Regions from separate parts of the Alistipes sp. DJF_B185 genome, predicted to be linked through region 2. Evidence: riboswitches for the same ligand, from Rfam matches in the RefSeq annotation. Region 2 holds a riboswitch; the other holds the start of a gene.
The links. A riboswitch is a leader RNA that binds a small molecule or an ion and turns the genes downstream of it on or off. The one in region 2 is predicted to bind cobalamin.

Region 1 (4,061 bases), on a different contig from region 2:
GGTAATCCAGATCGTCGCTATGGCATGCGGGACACGCTTTCAGATAGCGTTTGTCGATATGCCCGCACTTGTTGCAGACCGTATTGGGAATGTTGAACGTAAAGTAGTTGCAGCCCTCGGCCGCGGCCACGCGCAGCAGGTGGCGGTACTGCTCTTTCGAAAGATGCTCTTCGAGGTTCATGTGCAGCGCCGAGCCGCCCGTGAGGTGGTCGATGTAGCGGCGTCCGTGCAGCCGGAATTTGTCGACGACGTTCAGCGACTGGTCCTCGACGACGTAGAAATAGGAGTTGTAGCAGTCGCGCGGCACGGCGTATCCGTCCTCGCGGTCCCATTTGGCGTGCTTCACGCCGACGTTTTCGGCGGGGATCATCTCGCAGTTGAACATCAGCTCCTTGGTGCGGTATTTCTTGTTGTAACGCTCGATCAGCCCCAGTACGTTCTGCACGAAAGCGACGTAGTCGTCGTTGTCGTCGATGTGGATTCCCAGAAATTCGGCGGCTTCGACCAGTCCGTTTACGCCGATGGTCAGGTATTGGCGCGAAAGGTTGATGTAGCCCGCATCGAAGAGCGGCAGCATGCCTTTGGACTTCAGTTCCTTGAGGTTTTCGTTGTAAGCCGTCTGTACTTTGTGTACCAGATCCGTGATCTCTTCCAGATAGGTGAGATAGTGCATGCCGTTCTTCACGGCGTACTGGATGCAGCGGTTGAGGTTGATCGTCAGCACGCTCTTCGAGCCGGTCGAGACGCCGCCCGCGCCGAGCGTGTAGCTGAACCCGTTGTCCTGAATCTCGTTCCGCAGACGGCAGCAGCTCGACAGCGAGTCGGCGTTGTCGCTGATATAGGTGAAGAACGAGTGCCCCTCGGCGTACATCTGCGCCGTGATGTCGCCCCACTCCCGGTCCATCACGTCGCCGTCTTTGGTCAGCAGCGCCATCGTCTCTACCGGGAAAGTCAGCACGGTCTTGGTGCGCTCGCGGTTGAACCACCTCATGAAACGCTTCTGCAGCCACGACAGCGACTCCCAGTGCGGATGCGAACCGTCGGGAAATACGAACTCCCCGAACAGGCTTTCGAAGTAGTAGCGGTCGTAGTAGGCCACGTTCCAGAACACGGCTTGGAAGTTGCGCGCCCCGGTCGGCTGGTTGATCGAGTAGACGATCTGTTCGAAGCAGTCGGTGATTATCTTGTCTATTGTCCGGCGTTTCTTCGAGAGGTCGGCCACCTCGTCGGCCCGCTTGTAGTAATCTTCGCCGTACTCCTGCTCGATGAAATAGTTCATGTACATCAGGAATTCGGGCGTGGCGCATGCGCCCGAAAGCATCGACGACACGATGAAAACCATGTTGACGAATCCGCCGCAGAACGATTTGAGGTTCGTCGGACGGGTCGAGTTGCCGCCCACCGAGAGCGTGCCGCCCAAGAGCCACGGATACATGGTGATCGAGGCGCAGTAGTTGGCCATCGACGTCTCGTCGTTCTTGTAGATGAAGTGCTCCTTGAGCAGGTGCAGGTATTTGTCTGATAGCTCTTTGCCGTACATCTCCTTGATGCGGTCGGTCAGCAGGCGGCGGTTCAGGCGGATGAAGTTCTGCTTCGGCAGTTCGCCGATCAGCGTGGCGATATTCTTGTTTTCGACGTTGGCGTTGGCGTCGTATTTCGAGCCGGTCGCCGGGTTCGAGGCGTCGCAGTAGTTGATCAGAAATTCGAGTTTCTCGCGGTCTTCGCGCTCTTCGGTGTGTTTCTGGCGGTAGAGCATGTAGCTCTTGGCCACCGCGAAGTAACGCTCGGCCATCAGCGCCACTTCGACCTGATTCTGAATCTCTTCGACGCTCATGCCGTCGGACACGTGTACGCGGCTCAGTATCGACGTGATGTCGTCGTCGGTGGCGTAGCTGCCGACCGAAAGGAAGGCCTTGCGTACGGCGCGTTTGATTTTCTCGACGGAAAACGCTTTGCGCTTGCCGTCGCGTTTTACGATGTAAAGTTCGGAAATGCCCATATTTTCTCCTGTTTTGTTGTTGGCCGGTTATGCGATAAAGCCCGCTTTTGCCGGCGGACGGCCGCCTGAAAAGCATGGTTTCACCAAAAAAATCAGTGTAAAACAAAGTTGCTGCACCGCTCTATATCCCGAAAGCGGGTGCCGTATATCGGTCAGGCAGGTCTTCTGACTCGCTCCTTCCGCACGCCTTCCCGTCCGACGGACAGTGGCTCAGAGAGTGTGCGGAGCGCAACGGAGCTTACAGCTACGGGGATAGTCCCTGATTTGCACAGGAGTTCCCTTTTGATCCCAAGCCGGCAGCCGCCGGCGGGGAACCTTGACCGGGAGCAAATATAGAGATTGTTTCCGAGGCGGCAATCGTTCGGCGCTCCAATTAATGAACAAATTGTAAACAATACGGCCGACGGCGGCCTACGCGGAAAAAATATGCCGCGTCCGCCCTCATGCGGCGATTTTTCGCAAAAGCTGTCCGCATGCGCCTCTCTTTGGGGGCCGGGTGGCGCAAAACCGATAAATTTTGCTACCTTTGCCGCCGTATGAGAGCATCCGTCAAAAAGATATACGCTTCGTTCGGTCCCGACGCCTTGGTCGCGTTCTGGCTGGGCGTATGGTGGGTGTGCAACCTCTTTCAGGCCGGGCTTACGGAGCTGGCCAACGACGAGGCCTACTACCATATGTTCGCCGAAAACCTCTCGTGGGGCTATTTCGACCATCCGCCGATGACGGCGCTGCTGGTTTGGCTTGGGGAGCATCTCTTCGGCGGGGAGTTCGGCGTGCGGTTTTTCTTTACCCTGCTGCAGCCGCTTTACCTCTTTGTCTTCTGGCGCATCATCCGGCCCACAGATGCCGACCGCCGCGATGCGGGGCTTTTCGTCATGCTCTCGGCCGCGACGCTTATGTTGCAGTTGTACGGTTTTATCGCCGTGCCCGACGGTCCGCTGATGATGACCGCGGCGTTGTTCCTGCTCACCTTCAAATGGTTCACCGAAGGGCGGCGCGCGGCGTGGCTCTGGATGGGCGTGGCCATGGCGCTGATGGCCTACAGCAAGTACCACGGGGCGCTGGTGGTGCTCTTCGCGCTTGCGGCGACCCCCCCCCGCGTGTTCCTGCGTCCGACCCTATATCTCAGCGGCGCGGTGGCGCTGTTGCTGCTCGTGCCGCATTTCGTGTGGCAGTACGAGCACGACTGGGCGTCGCTGGCCTATCATCTGGCGGGGCGTAACTCGGTCTTCCGGCCCGGTTACGTCGCCGAATACCTGCTCAACCTGCTGGTCGTCTTCAACCCGTTCTTCGTGCCGCTCTATGTCCGGTCGTGGATCGCCGTGAAGCCGCAGAACGCCGTCGAACGCGCGCTGAAATTCATTCCGGCGGCGTTTATCGTCTTTTTCCTGCTTTCGACGCTGCGCGGATACGTCCAGCCCCAGTGGGTGATCGTCGCCGTGTTCGGACTGCTCTATACGCTCTTCACCTACGCCCGGCGTCATCCCCGGACGCGCCGCTACCTGATGCGCATGGGGTGGGTGACGCTCGCCCTGATCGCCCTGACGCGGCTGGTGATGATCTTCAATCCGCTGGGCATCCGTTACGAAGTGTTCGACAACCGCACCAGTTACGGGGAGATCGCCGAAATCGCCGACGGCCGTCCCGTCGTTTTCCGCCACGGTTACGCCGTTGCAGCCAAATACGCCTTCTATACCGGCGGAGAGGCCTACTGCCAGCCCAATATCCGCTACCGGACCCACCAATGGCAGTTCCGTGACGACGATACGCGCTTTGCCGGCCGCGAAGTGCTGGTCGAGACGCCTTATGACGAAGCCGACACGACGGGCCGCGTCCGGAGCGTCGTACTGCCCAACGGCAAGCGTTTCACGTGGTTCGTCGATACGCATTTCCATCCGACCCGCCTTGTGGACATCTCCTTCACGGGGCTTCCCGAACGAGTTGCCGCGGGCGATACGCTGCGGCTTTCGCTGCGAATCGAAAATCCCTATCCTTATAACATCGACTTGGGCGGCGACATGTCGCTCGTCATGCTCTGGAAGCACGGTCGTTTCCGCGTCGA
Region 2 (4,061 bases):
TCAAAATCAGCTATATCGGCTACGAGCCCCGGACCATCGGCGTAAAAGACGAAAACCCGGTCGTCGTATCCCTGATACGAAACCCCAAAGCAGGCTTTACCCCCACCGACGACCTGCCCGACGCGCCGCAGAAGCAACAGCAGGAGCAGGTGACCGTCAGCGTCGCCACCTACAAGGACAACGCCCCGCTCGCCGGTGCGCTGGTCAAGGTCAGCGGTTCGCAGATAGGTGCGGTCAGCAACGCCGAAGGCTTGGCCGCATTACAGGTACCGGCCAATTCGGCTCTTGAAATCAGCTACATAGGATGCAAACCGCATATCGCACAAGTCGGCGACAAGGCGCGTCAGATGTTCATGTTCGACATGCAGGCCGAAACGGCCGGAACACCAGAGACACCCGGCACATCCGAGTCGCTCGCAACAGCGACCGCAACGGACAAACCGCTCTATATCGTCAACGGAATCGAAACGAAGGAGATCGGCAAACTCGATCCCGACCGGATCGAGCGCATGAGTGTCCTCAAGGACAAAGCCGCCACCGCACTCTACGGCGAAAAGGCCCGCAACGGCGTGATAGTCATCACGCTCAAAGGAGCGGATATAGAACCTGCTACGTCCGAAAGCAACGGCAAGAGGGATGACGCCGAACAAACCGCGGCAAACGCCATCGCGATTAAAAACGGCAAAACCGAAAAGGAAGAGGCGTTCCTTGTGACCGAAACGATGCCTCTCTTCCCGACCGAAGATCCCGCCGCCCCGTACGGCGACCTCGGCAACTTCCGGGCATGGGTGCAGAAAAACGTAAAGTACCCGGCCGAAGCTTTCGAAAAGGGGATCGGAGGACGTGTCGTGCTGTCGTTCGTCGTCGAGAAGGACGGCTCGGTAAGCAGCATCGAAAAGCTCCAATCGCCCGACGCGTCGCTTTGGGAGGAGGCTCGCCGCGTCATCGCCTCTTCGCCCAAGTGGAAACCCGGCGAACAGCGCGGACAGATCGTGCGCGTGAAATATACGCTCCCCGTGGACTTCCGTCTTACGAAAGCGTCAGATACGCCGGCCCCGGAATCCGGAAAGTAGTTTTTCAACCGGCTCCGACCAAGCAGACTGCGCGGCGCCATAACCCGGATTCCCCAAACCGATCGGCCCGGATTCCCCGAATCAACCGGCTCCACGAATCGGCCGCCCGGCCTGCTTTTCCCAAGCCAAGATCCCGCGGACCGGCATCCGATCCGGATTTTCAAGCCCCCGCCGGCAGTCCTCAGAGACTGCCCCGGCTTTCCCAAGCCACCGAACCGACCATAAGCGGAAACGGCGTCCACCCTGAGTTCAGTGGACGCCGTTTTTATCGGCCTGCCGGACCGCCGAATAGCGATACCTGCGAGACCGCCCCGGCCGCTCCGGACTTTTCAGCCCTATCTCCGAACGGCTCTGCGACTCCGCCGCTCCGGATTACTCCCTGCAACAGCGAACGTTATAGCCGTATGCCGCATCGGATTTCGAAGAAGACTGCGGCTGGAGCAGTTTGCCCGTACTGAGCTTTTTCGAAATATAGAAACAAGAGATCGTGTTTCCCGAACGATAGTTGGACCAGTAATGCCCCGTACGGGTCGTAGCGAGACCGGCGAGATTGCCCTTGTCGCGGTTACGGTAACCCGACGTCGGGTACCAGTCCCTCAGATCGCCGAAAATGTAGGTCATGCCGTACTTCTCCCCATCCCATTCCGAGGTTCCGTCCACATAGCGGTCCTGATCGTCCGCAAAATCGTCCCACGTATCGCGGTCCGGCACCTTATACCCCACGGGGCACGGATCGTAGCAGGTTTTCGCGGTATTCCACAAATCGGCGCGGGGCTTGGCCAGCCAGTCGTAAACTCCGGTCGCACCCTTGTTCGAAAGGAACGAAAGCGGATGCGCCGCGGCGTATTCCAGTGTCGAAACGGCCGCCCCGCTCTCCTGCTTCCACGCATGCGTATCGGCGAAGGCCGGATTGACGACCGAATTTTCCGCCGCCTGCGCAAAAGCAGTCGCCGAGGTTTCGGTGGCCGTACCCCCGCAGAACGGGTCCTTGCGGCCCCACTGGTAATAGAGTCCGTAAGCCTCGGCCGATCCGGGCGTCGTGCCGACGGCTCCCAGCGAACGGTCCAACAATACGCGGCCGTTGGCATAGGTCACCATCCGAGGTTCCGGCGTGAACCAGAGATGCCAGCTCCACACGATCTCCCCCGCGGCATCCGCAAGCGCGATGACGGCATTGCCCTTCGCGGCGCCTGCCGCCGTAAAGAAGATGCGGCCTTTTCCGGCATCGAGCGAAACGGCCGAAATTTCCTGTTCCAGCCCTTTCGTCACCCAAAGCCAGTCGGCTTTCATGCCGTCGGCAAGCGCGATCGCGGCATCGTCTCCGCTGCCGTTGCCGCGCACCGTAGCGTCGAACATATACTCGCCGGCCTCGCTGACGATATAGCAGTTGGCGGTTCCGTCCCGGCTCAGGTCGATGGCCGTCACCGGCGCCTGCACGGCCGTCAATGTCGGCGTAGTCGCACTCCACGGCTTGCCGTTGCGGTCGGTGACGGTCAGCGTCACGGCCGTTTCCGACGGAGTTGCGGACGCCGTAACATCGAGCGCGCCTGCGTAGGCATCCCCCTCGCGCCCGGCAGAGACGACAACCGTCCAACCGGAGAGGGCCTCATCAGGCTCGGCGGCGAAAGTCAGCCCCTCCAGATCGTCGCCCGTCACCGTGAAGGCGAGCCGCTTCTGCTCCCCGACCGTAAATTCGACGGGATTCTCCCCGGCGAACGAGATTTTCAGTTCGACCGGTTTCTGTTCCGGTTCGTTGTCGTTACAGCCCGATGCAAACAGGGCCAGCAAACATCCTAAGATCAGTTTTTTCATCTTTTATCCGTTTTTGGTTGAACACTGTTCCGTTCCGGCGGACCGCAAAGATGAAAAGGCACACTCCGACGCACACGCAACAAAGCGCGCGCAGTCCGGCATCCGAGGTTGTTTTCGACACACTCAATACGTTCGGTTGAAAATGACCCAAGACCTGCTCCATTCACCGTAGAAGCGAAATCCGTATAATCGCGACGGCAGGTCTTCTGACTCGCCCTTCTCTCCGGCGCCTTCCCGGTCCGCGGAGGACCAGTGGCCAAGAATGCCGGAAAATAACTTTCAATCAAGAAAGCCGGGCACACAGCAACGGGAATTGTTACCGATTCTCACGGTATTCCCTTTTAATTCCCGGCGACCGCAAAGGGACCGGGAAACCGTAGCGAAGACAAAGGTAGCACAATCCCTCAAATAAACAAAAAAACCGCAGCCGGAATTCGGGCTGCGGTACAAATCCCCTCCGTACCGTCAGCCGCCGGGTCCGAGCGGCGCCATGATCCGCCGGACCTGTCCGGTGTTGTCCATCACGCCGCAGCGGAATCCGGCACGCGGTTGTCGGCCGGCGGGTCCGAATCAGGGCCGCGCCCTGCGCACGGTCGAATGCCTTCGGCACGTAACCGCCCCCGATCACCGGCATCGAGACCTGCGCCAGCCCCAAGCCGTCGCCGATCATATAAATCAGCGTCACGGCCCCCTTCGGCGGTTTTTCCGCATCCGCGCACGCCGCAGTCAGCAGGCAAAGCGCAAAAAACAAAACCCCTTTCCTTATATCGGCAGCGAAAACAGCTGGAATTTGCCGACTTTTTACTACATTTACACCACTTTAACCACCTTGCAACATGGATGTAAAGATCGCCCCCGACTGGAAAGAGCTGCTCGCTCCCGAATTCGAAAAACCCTACTTCGCCGACCTCACGCAGTTCGTACGGCAGGAATACGCCACGCGGCGCATCTATCCGCGCGGCAGCAACATCTTCCGCGCCTTCGACAAATGCCCGTTCGACAAGCTGAAAGTGGTCATCATCGGTCAGGACCCCTACCACGGGCCCGGACAGGCCAACGGACTCTGCTTCTCGGTAGGCGACGGCCTGCCGTTCCCGCCCTCGCTGCAGAATATCTTCAAGGAGGTCGCCGACGACACCGGAACGCCCCCTCCCGCGACGGGCAACCTCGACCGCT

Region 1: linked by a shared signal. The riboswitch ahead of nrdD (anaerobic ribonucleoside-triphosphate reductase) and the one ahead of ACESTR_RS07750 (hypothetical protein) in region 2 are both predicted to bind cobalamin.

What each region holds. Positions count from the first base shown of each region.
Region 1 is NZ_CAXUDY010000005.1:92,377-96,437, reverse strand. Features, by position in the region: gene nrdD (anaerobic ribonucleoside-triphosphate reductase) at 1-1,999, opposite strand, end outside; cobalamin riboswitch at 2,137-2,333, opposite strand; gene ACESTR_RS08190 (ArnT family glycosyltransferase) at 2,536-4,061, shown strand, end outside.
Region 2 is NZ_CAXUDY010000004.1:301,477-305,537, reverse strand. Features, by position in the region: gene ACESTR_RS07755 (TonB family protein) at 1-1,073, shown strand, start outside; gene ACESTR_RS07750 (hypothetical protein) at 1,446-2,885, opposite strand; cobalamin riboswitch at 3,064-3,279, opposite strand; gene ung (uracil-DNA glycosylase) at 3,722-4,061, shown strand, end outside.